Regions from separate parts of the Kocuria sp. GQ42 genome, predicted to be linked through region 2. Evidence: riboswitches for the same ligand, from Rfam matches in the RefSeq annotation. Region 2 holds a riboswitch; the other holds the start of a gene.

Region 1 (7,441 bases), on a different contig from region 2:
GGCTCCCCGGGGACCCCGCGGCTGACCCGCGTGGCGGAGGTCGTGATCCTGGAGGGCGTCGGCGCGTGCAGCGCCGAGGCCCGGGAGCTGCTGGACGTCTCCGTGTGGGTCGAGCTGCCCACCGCCCTGCGCTACGACCGCGCGCTGAGCCGTGACGGCTCCTACTACGCCGAGCACTGGGACCGCTGGGCCGCCCAGGAGGACGCCTACCTGGCGGAGGACCACGTCTGGGAACAGGTAAACATCCTGCACCCCGGCCCGGTCTGCTGAGCCCCGCGACCGCACCGACAGGAGGATCCGTGACCAGCACCGTCGTCGTCCTCGACGCCGCCCACCCGGAGGGCGTCCTCGCCGATCCGTCCGTCCCGCTCGTGCGGATCGACGACCAGGGGCTCACCCGCGGGGACGGTGTCTTCGAGACCATGCGCGCCGTCGACGGGCTCGTGCAGAAGTTCGAGGCCCACCACCAGCGGCTGTCGGCCTCCGCGCGGCTGGCGCAGCTGCCCGTGCCGTCGGCGCGGGACGTGCGCGGAGCGGTGGAGCTGGCGCTCGCCCACGCCGCCCCCGGCGGGGACGGCGGCCTGGGGGCCGAGCACGCCGTCAAGGTGGTGATCAGCCGCGGCACCCCGGCGGACGGCCCGTGGTCCTGGATCGTGGTGACTCCCGTGCCGGAGACGACGTTCCGGCAGCGCCGGGACGGCGTGACCGCCGTTCTGCTGCCGCGCGGCCACGACCCCGCCCAGGACGCCGGGTACCCGTGGCTGCTCCCCGGGGCCAAGACGCTCTCCTACGCGATCAACATGGCCGCCCTGCGCCACGCCCGCTCCCTCGGCGCGGACGAGGCGGTCTTCACCACGGAGGGGCGCAGGATCCTGGAGGGCGCGACGTCCTCCGTGGTCTGCGCCCGGGTGCGCGCCGGCCGCCGCACCCTGCTGACGCCGGAGCCCTCGCACGGGATCCTGCCCGGCACCACGCAGGCCAAGATCTTCGCCGCCGCCCGCCGGGACGGCTGGGAGCTCGGCTACGGGCCCCTGTACCCGGCGGACCTCATGGAGGCCGACGCCGTGTGGCTGGTCTCCAGCGTCCGGCTCGCGGTGCCGGTGCGCCGGCTCGACCACCAGCCGCTGCCGGTGGACCCGGACCTGACGAGGCTCGTCACGAGCTGGGTCTCGCAGGCCTGATCCTTCGCTCAGGCCCAGATGAACCGGTGCGTCCCGAGCAGGACGGACACCGCCGGGCCCGCCGCGGCGGCCGCCGCGCAGCCCGCGAGAACCGCGGCGTCCCGCCAGGAGTACCCCGGGACGCGGGCCCACGTGCGCGGACCCGCACCGAACCCGCGGGCCTCCATGGTGACCGACAGCCGGGTGGCCCGTCGCAGGGACTGCACCAGCAGAGTGAAGGCCTGGCCGCCGAACTCCCGCAGCGCGCCCACCGGACCGTGCCCGGACCCCGCCCCGCGCGCCCGCCGCGCCATCGCCAGGGTGGCCCACTCGCAGACCATCACCCCCACCAGCCGCAGCGCGGCCAGGGACGCGAGCACGAAGCGGGCCGGCAGGCGCAGCGTCTGGGCGAGGCCGTCGGCGAGGTCCGTGGGATCCGTGGTGAGCACCAGCATCAGCCCGGGCAGCGCCAGCGCCAGCCCGCGCAGGGCGATCGCCGCCCCCGCGGCCACCGAGCCGGACGAGATCCCGGTGACCCCCAGGTCGAGCAGCACCGGCCCGGAGTCCTCGGCGAGCAGGGCCGTGCCCCACCCGCTCACGAGCGCCGCCACGACCACCGGCCACGCCCGGCGCAGCAGCGCGAGCGGACGCTGACCGGCCAGCGCCAGCAGCAGCACCTCGCCCAGCAGCACGGTCCCCGACGTCACGGGGTCCGCACTGAGCAGCAGCACCACGGTCAGCAGCAGCGCCCCGGCCAGCTTGACCACCGCGTTCGTCCGCCCCAGCAGGGAGGCCCGGGCCGACGGCGCGAGCGCGGTGGCGCTCACCGGACGGGCTCCCGCCGGGCGGGGACGACCCGCACCGCGCCGGCGCCCGGCGCCGCCGGGGCGCTGGCGGCCGCGGACGCGGACCGCACGACGGGAGCAGCCGCGGTCTTCCCCGCCGCAGGCGCGGACCGCACGGCAGGAACGGCCGCCGCCCCTTCCGCCGCCGGTGCCGTGCGAGCGGCGTGGCCCCGCTCGCACGGGGTGTCCAGCGCCAGCACCTCGGCGCCGAGCGCCCGCACGAAGTCCTCGTCGTGGGTCACGGCGAGGACCGACGTGCCGGCGTCGACGAGCTCCACGAGCAGGTCCACGAGCTCCGCCCACGTCAGGGCGTCCTGACCGAACGTCGGCTCGTCGAGCACCAGCACGTCCGGGTCCGTGGCGAGCACCGTGGCCACGGACAGCCGCCGCTTCTCGCCGCCGGAGAGGGTGAACGGGTTGGCGTCGGCCAGGTGCGAGAGCCGCAGCCGGCGGAGCAGTTCGTCCGTGCGGCGCTGCCGCTCGGCCACCGGCGTGCCGGCCAGCCGGGGGCCGAGCTCGAGCTCGGCCCGCACGGTGGCGCGCAGGAACTGGTGCTCGGGCTCCTGGAAGACCGTCCCCACGCGGGCCACGAGCTCCCGGCCGCTCCACTCGAGCGGGTCGGGGCCCGCGGCGCGGTCGAGGAGCGGGTGGGCCCGCACGGTGCCGCGCACGGGGGCGAGCAGGCCCGCCAGCGTCAGCGCGAGCGTGGACTTGCCGGCGCCGTTGGGCCCGGTCAGCGCGAGCGCGCGGCCGCGGCGCAGGGTCAGCTCCACGTCGGCCACCGCCGTGGGGAGGGCGCGGCCCGCGGCGGCGTCGTCCACCGGGCGGCCGCGCCGCGGCGCCCGCCGCCGGGCGCGCAGCTGCCGCGCCGAGGGCTGGCTGCGCGAGACGCCCAGACCGGTGGCGCTCAGCAGCGGTGCGCCGTCCGCCCCGGAGCCGGCGCCCGGGGTTCCGGCGGGACCCCCGGCGGAATGTGCACCGGAGCCTGCGCCGGGACCCGCGGCGGGGCGAGCGGGCGCACGCGTGGCAGGCACCCGGCCGGGCACCCACACCCCCGCGCCGCTGAGCTCGTCGGCCGCGGCGCCGAGCACCCGGCCCGGCGCGCCGTCGTGGGTGATGCTCCCGTCCCGGCCGAGCACGACGACGCGGTCCACGACCTCGGCCCACACGGCGACACGGTGCTCCACGACCACGAGCGTGGCGCCGCTGCGGTCGAGGCAGGACACCACGGCGTCGCGGACCTGACGCACGCCGGCGGGGTCCAGGTTGGCGGTCGGCTCGTCGAGCAGCAGCAGCCCGGGGCTCATGGCCACGGCGCCCGCGAGCGCCAGGCGCTGCTTCTGCCCGCCGGACAGGGCCGCGGTGGAGTGGTCGAGGGGGAGGTCCAGCCCCACGTCCTCGAGCGCCGCGCGCACCCGCGGCCAGATCTGCTCCCGGGGCACCGCGAGGTTCTCGAGGCCGAAGGCGGTGTCGTCCCCGATCCGGGACAGCACCACCTGGGACTCGGGGTCCTGCTGCACGAGCCCGGCCCGGCCGCGTGCCTGCTCCGGCGGCATGCCGTCGAGCAGCAGCTCGCCGGAGGCGGACTGCCCGTCGTCGTCGTGGAGGACTCCTGCCAGGGCGTGCAGGAGGGTGGACTTGCCCGCCCCGCTGGGTCCCAGCAGGAGCACGCGCTCCCCCGGCTCCACCACGAGGTCGAGGCCGTGCAGCGCCGCCGCGTCCCGCCCGGGGTGGTGCCAGCCGAAGCCGCGGGCCTCGACCCGCGCCCCGCGGGTGGCGGGCACCACGGGGCCCGGGGTCGTGGGAGCCGTCATCGCCGCACGGCCCGCCCCGACGCGAGACCCTGCAGCACGCCGGTGGCCGCGAGGGCCCGCACCACGGCCTGCATGAGCAGGCCCGCGAGCACCACCCCGGAGACGGCCGCCAGGACCACGTAGACCACCTGGTGGCTCAGCGCCCACTCGTAGTTGTAGACGATGTTCTCGTGGACGCCGAGGAAGATCCCGCTCACGGCGCCCGCCACGGCCGCCGCGAGGGCGTCGAACCGGCGGTACCGGAAGGCGGCGAAGGCCAGTTCCGCGCCGATGCCCTGGACGAGCCCGGAGAGCACGACCAGCAGGCCGAAGTGGGTGCCCAGGAAGCTCTCGATCACGGCGGCGAGCAGCTCGCAGAACAGCGCGGCGCCGGGCTTGCGGATGATCAGCCCGCCGAGCACGCCGGCCACGAGCCAGCCGCCGGCGATCAGCCCCACGGCGGGCGGGTAGGCGACCGCGGCCGTGCCGACCAAGGGGTAGAGCAGGTTCGACCACGCCCAGAAGACGACGGCGCACACGGCGGCGAGGACGGCGGCCACGACGATGTCGACGACGCGCCAGGACGACGCGCGGGACGTGCCGGGTCGGCGGGCGGGGCGGTGGGTGGTGGTGGTGTTCACGGTGGGTTCCTCCTGGGCTCAGCGAGCCGTCGGTGCCAGGAGGGGACGGGGTTCCGCGGGCCGCGCCGGTGGCGCGTTCCCGGGGAAGCACCCCTGAGATGCTCGACTCCCTTCGCCGGTGCTAGCCGGAGCAGGTTCGAGGGTCTGCGGCGATCCGCACTCTCAGCGCCGCGCCGGTCTCACCGGCGGGGCGCTCCCCTGTCGTTCAGTGGCACCGAGTCTACCCCTCCCTCGCCCGCTCCGTGCACGGCCGGCGCACGGCCGGTGAACGACGCAGGGGCCCGTCCGGCCGGACACCGGTGCGGTGTCCGGCCGGGCGGGCCCCTGCGCGAGGTGCTCGCCGGGCCTCAGACCTCGGCCTGGCTCGAGGCCTTGGGGTTGGTCTGCGGCCTGTTCTCCATCTTCGCGATCTGGCGGGAGATGCCGACCTTGATGACGGTGCCCACGAGACCGGTCACGAGCGACCAGACGATGATGCCCGTCCAGGCCTCGTCCGGGTCCGGGTTCTTGGCGGGGGGCGGGTCGCCGGTGATGCGCGTCCACGCCGCGCCGAGCACCTTGTGCGAGAGCGCCACGCCGCCGAGCGAGAGGCCCGTGCCCACGAGTTCGAGGACCTTGGTGTTCATGGAGTGCTGCTCCTTGTCGTCCGAGGGGGACGCGGGTGCGCCCTGTCGATCCTGCCCAGCCTAACGCGTCCCCGGCGATCCGTCAGTCTGCTGTCCGTCCGCCCGCCGGCCGTCCGGGCTCGGCACCGGCGGTCCCGCGGCGACGCCCTCCGCGGAGCCCTCCGCCCCGCCCTCCGCGGCGCGGTTGAGGACCTTCTGCAGGTCGTCCTGGGTCAGCGTGGTCCGGTTCAGGTGCTTGGTGCGGTACGTCGAGCGTCCCACCATGTGCGCCGAGACGGGCACGGTGAGCAGCTGGAAGATCCAGCCGAGGGCGATGAGCGGGATCATGACGGGTTCGCGGTTCTCGAGGGCGACGGCCGTGAGCATGAGGAGCAGCCCGAAGACCTGGGGCTTGGTGCCGGCGTGCATGCGCGTCAGCAGGTCCGGGAAGCGGACCAGGCCGATGGCGGCGGCGAGGGACATGAGCGCGCCGACCACGAGGCACACGGCCGCGGCGGCGTCCAGGACGGTGTCCAGCACGGCGCTCACCGCCCGTGCTCGGCGGTCTGGGTGGCGAAGCGCGCCACCGTCACGGAGCCGATGAACCCGACCAGCGAGACGATCACCATGAGGATCAGGTTGTTGAGGTGGCCGTGGTAGGCCATGTCCACGGCGAGGGAGGCCGCGACGATGGCCAGCAGCACGTCCGTGGCCACCACGCGGTCCAGCAGGGAGGGCCCCTTGGCGAGGCGGTAGAGGGTGCCCGCGGCGGCCGCGCTGAGCAGCACGGCCGCGACGGCCACGGCGATCTGCATCACGGGCGGTCCTCCTGGGGGGCGTCGGTGGGGGTGGGTCCCGGGGCGTCCGCCGGGGACCCGGTGGGCACCTCGTCCCGGCGGCGACCCACGATCTGCTGGCTCGCCGTGACCGGGGAGCTGAGCGCGGCGCTGTCCCGCCGGTCCGTGCCGGAGGCCCGTCCGCCGCGCCGCTCGGCCCGCAGGGCGGCGAGCTCCTCCGGGCTGCCCATGATCCGGATCCAGGCGGCCTCCACCTGCAGGGCGGACCGGCGGAAGTCCTCGGCCTCCTGGGCGCTGCGGACGTTGAGCGCGTGGAAGTACAGCGTGCCGGAGGCCCGGTCCACCTCCACCACGAGCGAGCCCGGGATCAGGGTCATGGTGTGGCCGGTGGCCGTCAGGAGCAGGTCGGAGCGCGTGCGCAGCTGGACGCCGACCACCGCGTTGCGCGCGCGCGGCCCCACGAGGATCGCGATGAGCATCACCTCGAAGCTCGCCTTGGCGACCTGCCACACGAACGTCACGGCGAAGAGGGCGAACTGGAACGGGTTGAACCGGCCGGACAGCTGCACCGGCGGCAGGTAGAGCACCCACGTGACGAGCAGGGCCAGGACCAGCCCGACGAGCAGGTTGCCGGGGCCGAAGTCGCCCCAGAGGGCGCCCCACACCACCACGAGCCACACCAGCAGCGGCAGCTCGACGAGCAGGGAGTTCTTAGGACGGGTCACGGCGCCTCCTCCACGACGGGCCGCGGCGCGGACGCGGGGTCCAGCACGGCCTCGACGTAGCGCTCGGGGTGGACGAGGTTCTCCGCGGCGTTGTCCGCGAGCTGGAACAGCGGCCCGGCGAACACGGTCAGGGCCACCCCCACGGCGACGAGGGCCGAGGCGCCGCCGAGCATCGAGGGGGACATCAGGCGCACGTCGCCCTTGCCCGCGAACCGGCCCGCCTGGTCGTCGACGGCGCCCGAGGTCAGCAGGAACCGGGAGCCGGCCGGCACCGGGGCCAGCAGGATGGGGTCCGGGTACTCCGCGTCCTCCGGGGCGCGCAGGAACACGCGGTTCCACACCCGGATCATGGCGAGCAGGGTCAGGAGGGACACCGCCACGGAGCCCGCGACGAGGGTGTAGGCCAGCCCGTCGCCCTGCTCGACGCCGGCCTGCAGCAGGCCGGTCTTGCCCAGGAAGCCGGAGAACGGCGGGATGCCCCCGAGATTGAGCGCGGGCACGAGGTAGAGCAGCGCGAGCAGCGGCGAGATCTTGGCCATCCCCGCCAGCCGGTCCACGTTGGTGGACCCGCCGCGGCGCTCGATCAGCCCGGCCACGAGGAACAGGCTCGTCTGGATCACGATGTGGTGGGCCACGTAGTAGACCGTGGCGGAGAGCGCCTCCTGGGTGCCCACGGCCACCCCGAAGATCATGTACCCGATGTGGCTGATCAGGGTGAAGGACAGCATGCGCTTGATGTCGATCTGCGCGAGCGCGCCCAGGATGCCGACCACCATGGTGAGCAGCGCGACCCACATCAGGAGGTCGTCGAGCCGCTCCCCGGGGAAGAGCACGGTCTCGGTGCGGATGATCGAGTACACGCCCACCTTGGTCAG
Region 2 (7,441 bases):
CCGTGGAGCACCGGGGGGCGGTGCGCGCCGCGCTGGCGGACGCCGAGCCGGCGGTCCGGGAAGCGGCGGCCCGGTGGTGGGACGACGTGGCCGGGGCGCTCCGCGGTCAGGATCCCCGGCCCGCGGTGGGAACGGTGGCGGCGCCGCGCGGGGTCGGTGCCCCGGTGGTGCGTGCCCTCCGCCGCCGGTACACCGTTCCCGCGGTGCCGCCCGAGCGGCCCACCGTCGCGGTCCTGCTGCGGCACCACGACGCCCCGGCGCGCCTGGGCCGGGCCGTCGACGGCCTCCTGGCGCAGACGTTCACCGACTGGCGACTGGTCCTCGTGGACGACGGTGGGGACCCCGCCGAGGTGGACGCGGTCCTGGCGCCGCGCCGGGACGAGCTCGCGGGGCGCGCGACGGTCCTCCACCACCGCAGGGCCCTCGGTCCCGCGGCGGCTGCCAACCGTGGGCTGCGGGCAGGGGAGTCGGAGCTCGTCGTCCTGCACGACGGCTCGGAGCCCTGGCCGCCCGAGCTCCTGCAGCGCGCTGTGGCCCACCTCGAGAATCCCCTCGTGACCGACGACGGGGTCGTGGTGCCGACCGAGAACCCGCCCGGGGCCGGCCGAGACGTACCGGCCGGTCGGCCGGGACGGGATCTCGTGCGGACGGACCGGGAGGCACTCACCCTCACCGACGTGCTGGACGGCGACCGCACCGCGGTCGACGCGCCGTTCCTGTACCGGCGCGCGGTGCACGGGGTGCTGGGCGACTACGACGAGACCATCGGCGCCGCGGAGCGCTGGGAGTTCGTGCTCCGCTTCCTGGAGACGTTCACCGTGGGCCTGCTCCCCGCGCGCCCGACCGCCCAGCTGGACCGGACCGACGGGTTCGCCGCGGCGCGGGGCGAGGCGGCGGTGCGCGAGCGCCACCTCAGGCGGTGGAGCGCGGAGCACGGGATCGGCCTGCCGCTCTACCTGCGGCGGGCCGCGGCGGAGGAGGCCGGCGCCCTGCACCGGAGGCTGGACGCCGCCGAGGAGCTCGCGCACGAGCTCCTGGACGTGGTCCGCGCCCAGACCCGGCAGATCGAACGGCTCGAGCAGGTCGTGGCGGAGAAGGGCTTCCGCGCCTTCTGGCGGCGTGTGTGGCGGTCCCTGCGCGGAGGATGAGCGGCCCGCTCCGGCGCGGCCGGTCGGCAGGTTGCTTTCCAGTTCTCCCGTCCGTGTGACATGCTTCACCCTTGGGCGCCGGGCCGGGACGTGCGAATTCCGTCCCGGACGCGCCCTTCGCGCAGTGTCCGCACCAGATGAGGAGTCGGGGCATGGGATGGCTTGATCGGCAGCACTCGGTGGCACCACCGGGATTCAACCGCTGGCTCATACCGCCGGCCGCCCTCGCGGTGCACCTGTGCATCGGTCAGGCCTACGCCACCAGCGTGTACAAGAACGCGCTGGTGGCGCACTTCGACGCGAGCCTGACCCAGATCGGCGTCATCTTCTCCATCGCCATCGTCATGCTGGGCCTGTCCGCCGCCGTCTTCGGCACGTGGGTGGACACCGGCGGGCCGCGCCGGGCCATGTTCACCGCGGCGCTGCTGTGGTCCGGCGGGTTCCTGGTCGGCGCGCTCGGCATCTTCACCGAGCAGCTCTGGCTCGTCTACCTGGGCTACGGGGTCATCGGCGGCATCGGCCTGGGCATCGGCTACATCTCGCCCGTCTCCACCCTGATCAAGTGGTTCCCCGACCGCCCCGGCCTCGCCACGGGCATGGCGATCATGGGCTTCGGCGGCGGCGCGCTGATCGCCAGCCCCCTCTCCGCGGCCCTGCTCAACTTCTACGACCCGAACTCCGGTACCGAGGGCTGGGTGGCGAGCGGGGACGCCGTCGGCAAGCTGTTCCTGACCCTCGCCGTCGTCTACCTCGCCTACATGCTCTTCGGCGCGTTCACGATCAAGGTTCCCGCCGAGGACTGGAAGCCCGAGGGGTTCGACCCCTCGAAGGTCGAGTCGAAAGCCCTCGTCACCAAGAACCACGTCTCGGCCCGCAACGCCATCCGCACCCGGCAGTTCTGGCTGGTGTGGATCGTGCTGTTCTGCAACGTGACGGCCGGCATCGGCATCCTCGAGCAGGCCGCCCCCATGATCCAGGACTTCTTCCGCCAGGCGGACGGCGCCTCCCTCGTGACGGCGGCCGTGGCCGGCGGTTTCGTGGGCCTGCTGTCCATCGGCAACATGGGCGGGCGCTTCGTGTGGTCCACCACCTCGGACGTCCTGGGCCGCAAGCGCATCTACATGGTCTACCTCGGCGTCGGGGCGGTCCTCTACACCGTGCTGGCGCTGTTCGGCTCGACCTCCACGCTGCTGTTCGTGCTGCTGGCCTTCGTCATCATCTCGTTCTACGGCGGCGGCTTCGCCACGGTGCCGGCCTATCTGCGGGACCTCTTCGGGACCTTCCAAGTGGGGGCCATCCACGGCCGCCTGCTCACGGCGTGGGCCGCCGCGGGCATCGCCGGACCCCTCATCGTCAACGCGTTCCTCGACGCCCAGGGCACCCCCGGGGAGCTCACCGCGCAGGCGTACCAGCCGGCGCTGCTGACCATGGTCGGCCTGCTGGTCGTCGGCTTCGTCGCCAACCTCCTGGTCAAGCCCGTGGACGCCAAGTACCACGAGCCCGAGCGCCGGACCGCGGCGTCCGGCCCCGAGGCCTCCGGGAAGGCCGGCACCGAGTCCTCGCGCACGTCCGACACCGAGCTCTCCCCGAAGGAGGCATGACATGAGCCGTGCACGACTGGCACTGGGCTGGGTCCTCGTCGGGGTCCCGCTCGCCTACGGAGTGACGATGACCCTCACGCGGGTGACCGCACTGTTCGTCTGACCGGCGGACAGGACACAGGCGGGCCACGGTCCGAAGCTCCCCTACAGCCTGCGCCGACCGGTCCACGACGTGCTGACCGACCGTCCCGGGGCGTCGGGGTCGTCCGCCGCAACAGGCGCCGCAGCACGTCACTGAGTGCCGCCGGGCCGCGGCAGCCCCAGGTGCCCGCGCAGCGTGGACGAGGTGTACCGGGTGCGGAAGAGGCCTCGGCGCTGGAGTACGGGGACCACGTGGTCCACGAAGTCGTCGAGGGAGTCCGGCAGCCGGGGCGGCATGAGGTTGAAGCCGTCGGCCGCGCCCGAGCGGAACCAGCGCTCCATCCGGTCCGCGACGGCCTCCGGGGTGCCGACCACCGTGCAGTGCCCGCCCCCGGCGGCCAGCCGGCCCAGCAGCTGCCGCACCGTGGGCCGCTCGACCGCCACGATCCGCAGGATCGTGGCGTACCGGCCCTCGGGTCCGGTGAAGCCCTCGAGCGGCGGCAGCTCCGGGACCGGGGCGTCCAGCTCCCAGGCGCTGCAGTCCTGCTGGACGAAGGCGGACAGCTGGGTCAGGGACTGCTCCGAGGGCAGCAGGGCGTCCACCTCCGCCCGCTTGGCCCGGGCCTCCTCCTCCGTGGAGCCCACGTAGGCGACCAGGCCGGGCATGACGACCACGCCCTCCGGGTCCCGTCCGGCCGCGGTGATGCGCTGCCTCAGATCGGCGCGGTACTCCCGCGCGCTCTCGAGGTCGTAGGCCACGGCGTAGACCCCTTCGGCGTGCCGGGCGGCCAGGTCCCGGCCCGGCCCGGAGGCGCCCGCCTGGAACAGGACCGGACGCCCCTGGGGCGGGCGCGGCACGGTCAGCGGGCCGTCCACGCGGAAGTGCTCGCCGGCGTGGTCGATCCGGCGCACCCGCTCGGGGTCGGCGTGCAGGCCCTGCCGGTCGCCGACCAGGGCGTCGTCGGACCACGAGTCCCACAGCCGATGGGTCACGTCGATGAACTCTGCCGCCCGCGCGTAGCGCTGAGCGTGCGGTGGCATTCCCGGGAGGCCGTGGTTGCGCGCCTCGGCGTCGAACATGGAGGTGACCACGTTCCAGCCGGCCCGCCCGCGGCTGATGTGGTCGAGCGAGGCCAGCAGGCGGGCGGCGTGGAACGGTGTCCAGAAGGTCGTCGAGACCGTGCTGACCAGCCCGATCCGCTCCGTGGCCCGCGCCATCGCGGACAGGGCCGTGAGCGGTTCGAGGAACCACCGGGGTCCGTCCGCCACGTCACCGGCGCTGTGCCCGTCGGCGAAGAACACGGCGTCGAGGAGGCCGCGCTCGGCGGTGCGGGCGAGGCGCTCCCAGTGGGCGATGTCCCCGAGCCGCTCCAGCGGGGAGTCCGGGTGCCGCCAGGCCGCCTGGTGGTGGCCCGCGCCGAAGAGGAAGGCGTTGAGGTGCAGCTGTCGCGGCGCGATCACGGCGGCCCCCATCAGTCGAGGACCAGCCCGCCGTCGACCACCAGGTTCTGCCCGGTGACCGAGCGCGCCCACGGCGAGGCGAAGAACAGCATGGCGTCGGCGAACTCGGCCGGGGTGGTGACCCGGCCCAGGGGCGTGGCGGAGGCGATGTAGTCGAAGACCTCGTCCGGGGTGGCGGCGCTCGCGTCGGTGGTGCGCAGCAGACCTCCGGAGACCATGTTGACCGTGACGTTGTGCTCGCCGAGGTCCTTGGCGAGGGTGCGGGTCAGGGACAGCAGCGCGGCCTTCGCCGCCGTGTAGTCGTGGTACGGGACCACGGGGTTCTGGAACAGGTTGGTGCCGACGTTGACGACCCGGCCGAAACCCCGCTCCCGCATGCCGGGCAGGGCCTGCTGCACGGTGTTGAGCGCCCCGCGGACGCTGCCGGCGAACTGGGCGTGGAACTCCTCCCAGCGGATGTCCTCCGCGGAGGAGCGGGCGTCGCCGTTGAAGGAGAAGTCCGCCAGCGCGTTGTTGACCACGGTGGTGACGGGGGAGCCGAAGTGCTCCCGGGCCGCGCGCAGCATCTCGGCCACTTGCGCGGGGTCGGTCACGTCGGCGGGCAGGGCCACCGCCCGTTCGTGGCCGTACCGGTCGACGAGCTCCTCCGCGGCCGTCCGGGACGCGCGGTAGTTGACCACGACCCTCGCGCCCTGGGCGGCGAAGGCCTCGACGACGCTGCGGCCCAGCCCTCGTGCTCCGCCGGTGACGAGGACGATCTGTTCTGCGATCTGCATGGGTCTCCCTGGGGTCAGGGCGAGGAGACGCGGGCCGGCCACGGCCGGTCCCGGCAGGACATCCCTTCGCCAGTCCTAACTGGATCAGGTTCGACGGGTGTCATCTCAGCCGGCTCGTCGTGCGGCGCCGGCACCCCGTGTCACTGCGGACGAGTATAAGCACCGGTCGCGGAGGCCGGCCCGTTCTTCGCACGGCGGCGGGTCACACCGGGCCGCGGTCGTCCCCGGGGGCGTCGTCGGACTGCCCGGCGTGCCCGAGGAAACCGCGCAACAGCGCGGCCGTGCCCTCCAGGTGCGCGAGGGAGGCGGCCCGGGCGGCGGGGGCGTCACCGGCCAGGACGGCGTCGGTGAGCTCGCGGTGCTGACGGTCGGAGTGCTCGAGGTTGACCGGCAGGAGGGGGATCCGGTCCAGCAGGTCGCTGGCCCGCGAGCGCACCTCCGCGACGGCGCGGACCAGGCTGGGACAGCCGCCCAGCTCGGCCACCGCGATGTGGAAGCGTGCGTCGGCGGGGCGGTAGTCCTCCGGGACGCTCTCCTCGACCTGCCGCAGGCACGCGAGCAGGTGCTCCCGGGCGGCCGCGCTGAGGGACGCCGCCGCGGCCAGCTCCGCCGCGGCGGGCTCGACCACCGCGCGGAACACGAGCACGTCCTCGACGTCCGCGGGGTCCACCGGGGGGAGGGCCTCGTCCGGCAGGGCGGTGCGACCGGTCACGAAGGTCCCGCCGTACCGGCCCCGCACCACCTCCAGCACCCCGGCGACCTGGAGCTCGTGCAGGGCCTCGCGGAGCGTGGCGCGGGAGATGCCGAGCATCGCCGCGGTCTCCCGCTCGGGCGGGAGCCGCTCGCCCCGGCGGAACAGGCCGAGCCGGATCGAGTCGAGGATCCGCTCCACGGCCTCCTCGAAGGCGTTGCCCTGGCGCACGGGCCGGATGCGGGGGTGCTGGACGGGATCGCTCACGGTGGCGCTCCTCCCTGCGGTGCGACGTGCGCCCATGGTGTCACGGTCCCCGGGGACCGCCTCCGGCGGGACCCCGACCACCGCGCCGGGCGGGGCCACGAGCAGCAGCGGCGCGCCGCCCGGTCCGGACGGCGCGCCGCTGCCTCCGGCCGGGACGGCCGGCCGAGGTCCTAGTGGGTGAGATCGATGGCGACCACGCCCACCGCGATGATCAGGGCGGCGGAGACGAGGAAGCCCGCCGTGATGGCGATGAGGGCCCAGGAGCGGGCGCGGCCGGGGCGGTCAGTGGCTGAGGACGTGGTCTGGTTCATGCCCACCATTCTGCGGCATCCGGGGGGCCGGCTCCACCGCGACGCGGTCCCGTGCCCGGCCCGGCGGCCGCCCGTGCGCCCGCCGCGGGGTCTTGACGGGGCACGGGGCAGCCCACAGACTGTGACCACTCGCGCCAAACGTCTGTTTTCAGACCTTTGTGGAATCCCGGAGGGATCGTCCCATGCCCGAATCCCCAGCACAGCCCACCCGCACCGACGAGTACTTCCAGCACCGCCAGCTCCGCTCCGGGGCCGCCGGGTGGGTCCTGCTCGCGGGCCTGGGCATCGCCTACGTCATCTCCGGGGACTTCTCCGGCTGGAACATCGGGCTCTCCGAGGGAGGGTGGGGCGGGCTGCTCATCGCCTTCGTGCTCATGGGCATCATGTACACCTGCATGGTCTTCGGCCTCGCCGAGCTCTCCTCGACCCTCCCCACGGCGGGCGCCGGGTACGGGTTCGCCCGCCGGGCCCTCGGCCCCCTCGGCGGCTTCGCCACCGGGATGGCCGTGCTCATCGAGTACGCCGTGGCCCCGGCGGCGATCGCCACGTTCATCGGCGGCTACATCGAGGCGCTGGGCCTGTTCGGGATCACCAACTCCTGGCCCGTGTACCTCGTGACCTACCTGGTGTTCATGGGCATCCACATGTACGGGGTGGGCGAGGCGCTCAAGCTGATGTTCGGGATCACCGTGGTCGCGGTCCTCGCGCTGGGGGTGACCGTTGTCGCGCTCGTGCCGCACTTCGACGCCGCCAACCTCTTCGACATCGTCCCGAACGACGCCGTGGGGGCGAGCGCGTTCCTGCCCATGGGCTACGCGGGGGCGATGGCGGCCCTGGTCTACGGGATCTGGTTCTTCCTGGCGATCGAGGGCGTGCCGCTGGCCGCCGAGGAGACCGCCGACCCCCGCCGGGACATGCCGCGCGGGATCATCGTGGCCATGGCCTTCCTGCTGGTCTCCGGGGCGCTCATGCTGGTCCTGGTGCCCGGGGCGGCCGGGTCGGAGGCGATGAGCACCTCGGACAACCCGCTGCCGGAGGCCATCCGCACGGTCGCCGGGGCGGACAGCGTCATGGCCGACATCGTCAACTACGCGGGCCTGGCCGG

The links. Region 2 has a riboswitch for thiamine pyrophosphate ahead of AC6CH6_RS13360 (3-oxoacyl-ACP reductase). Riboswitches for the same ligand answer to the same signal wherever they lie in the genome.
Region 1: another riboswitch for thiamine pyrophosphate. It lies ahead of AC6CH6_RS14260 (ECF transporter S component); the one in region 2 lies ahead of AC6CH6_RS13360 (3-oxoacyl-ACP reductase).

Annotation. Positions count from the first base shown of each region.
Region 1 covers NZ_JCAXEN010000007.1:27,721-35,161, forward strand. Annotated here, with positions in the region: gene AC6CH6_RS14240 (uridine kinase family protein) at 1-270, shown strand, start outside; gene AC6CH6_RS14245 (aminotransferase class IV) at 300-1,181, shown strand; gene AC6CH6_RS14250 (energy-coupling factor transporter transmembrane component T family protein) at 1,190-1,987, opposite strand; gene AC6CH6_RS14255 (ABC transporter ATP-binding protein) at 1,984-3,819, opposite strand; gene AC6CH6_RS14260 (ECF transporter S component) at 3,816-4,439, opposite strand; TPP riboswitch at 4,530-4,649, opposite strand; gene AC6CH6_RS14265 (DUF4235 domain-containing protein) at 4,787-5,065, opposite strand; gene mnhG (monovalent cation/H(+) antiporter subunit G) at 5,126-5,593, opposite strand; gene AC6CH6_RS14275 (MrpF/PhaF family protein) at 5,590-5,862, opposite strand; gene AC6CH6_RS14280 (Na+/H+ antiporter subunit E) at 5,859-6,566, opposite strand; gene AC6CH6_RS14285 (Na+/H+ antiporter subunit D) at 6,563-7,441, opposite strand, start outside.
Region 2 covers NZ_JCAXEN010000006.1:132,590-140,030, forward strand. Annotated here, with positions in the region: gene AC6CH6_RS13340 (glycosyltransferase) at 1-1,148, shown strand, start outside; gene AC6CH6_RS13345 (OFA family MFS transporter) at 1,301-2,749, shown strand; gene AC6CH6_RS13350 (MFS transporter small subunit) at 2,751-2,852, shown strand; gene AC6CH6_RS13355 (LLM class flavin-dependent oxidoreductase) at 2,981-4,303, opposite strand; gene AC6CH6_RS13360 (3-oxoacyl-ACP reductase) at 4,303-5,067, opposite strand; TPP riboswitch at 5,112-5,215, opposite strand; gene AC6CH6_RS13365 (FadR/GntR family transcriptional regulator) at 5,270-6,025, opposite strand; gene AC6CH6_RS13370 (hypothetical protein) at 6,196-6,336, opposite strand; gene eat (ethanolamine permease) at 6,519-7,441, shown strand, end outside.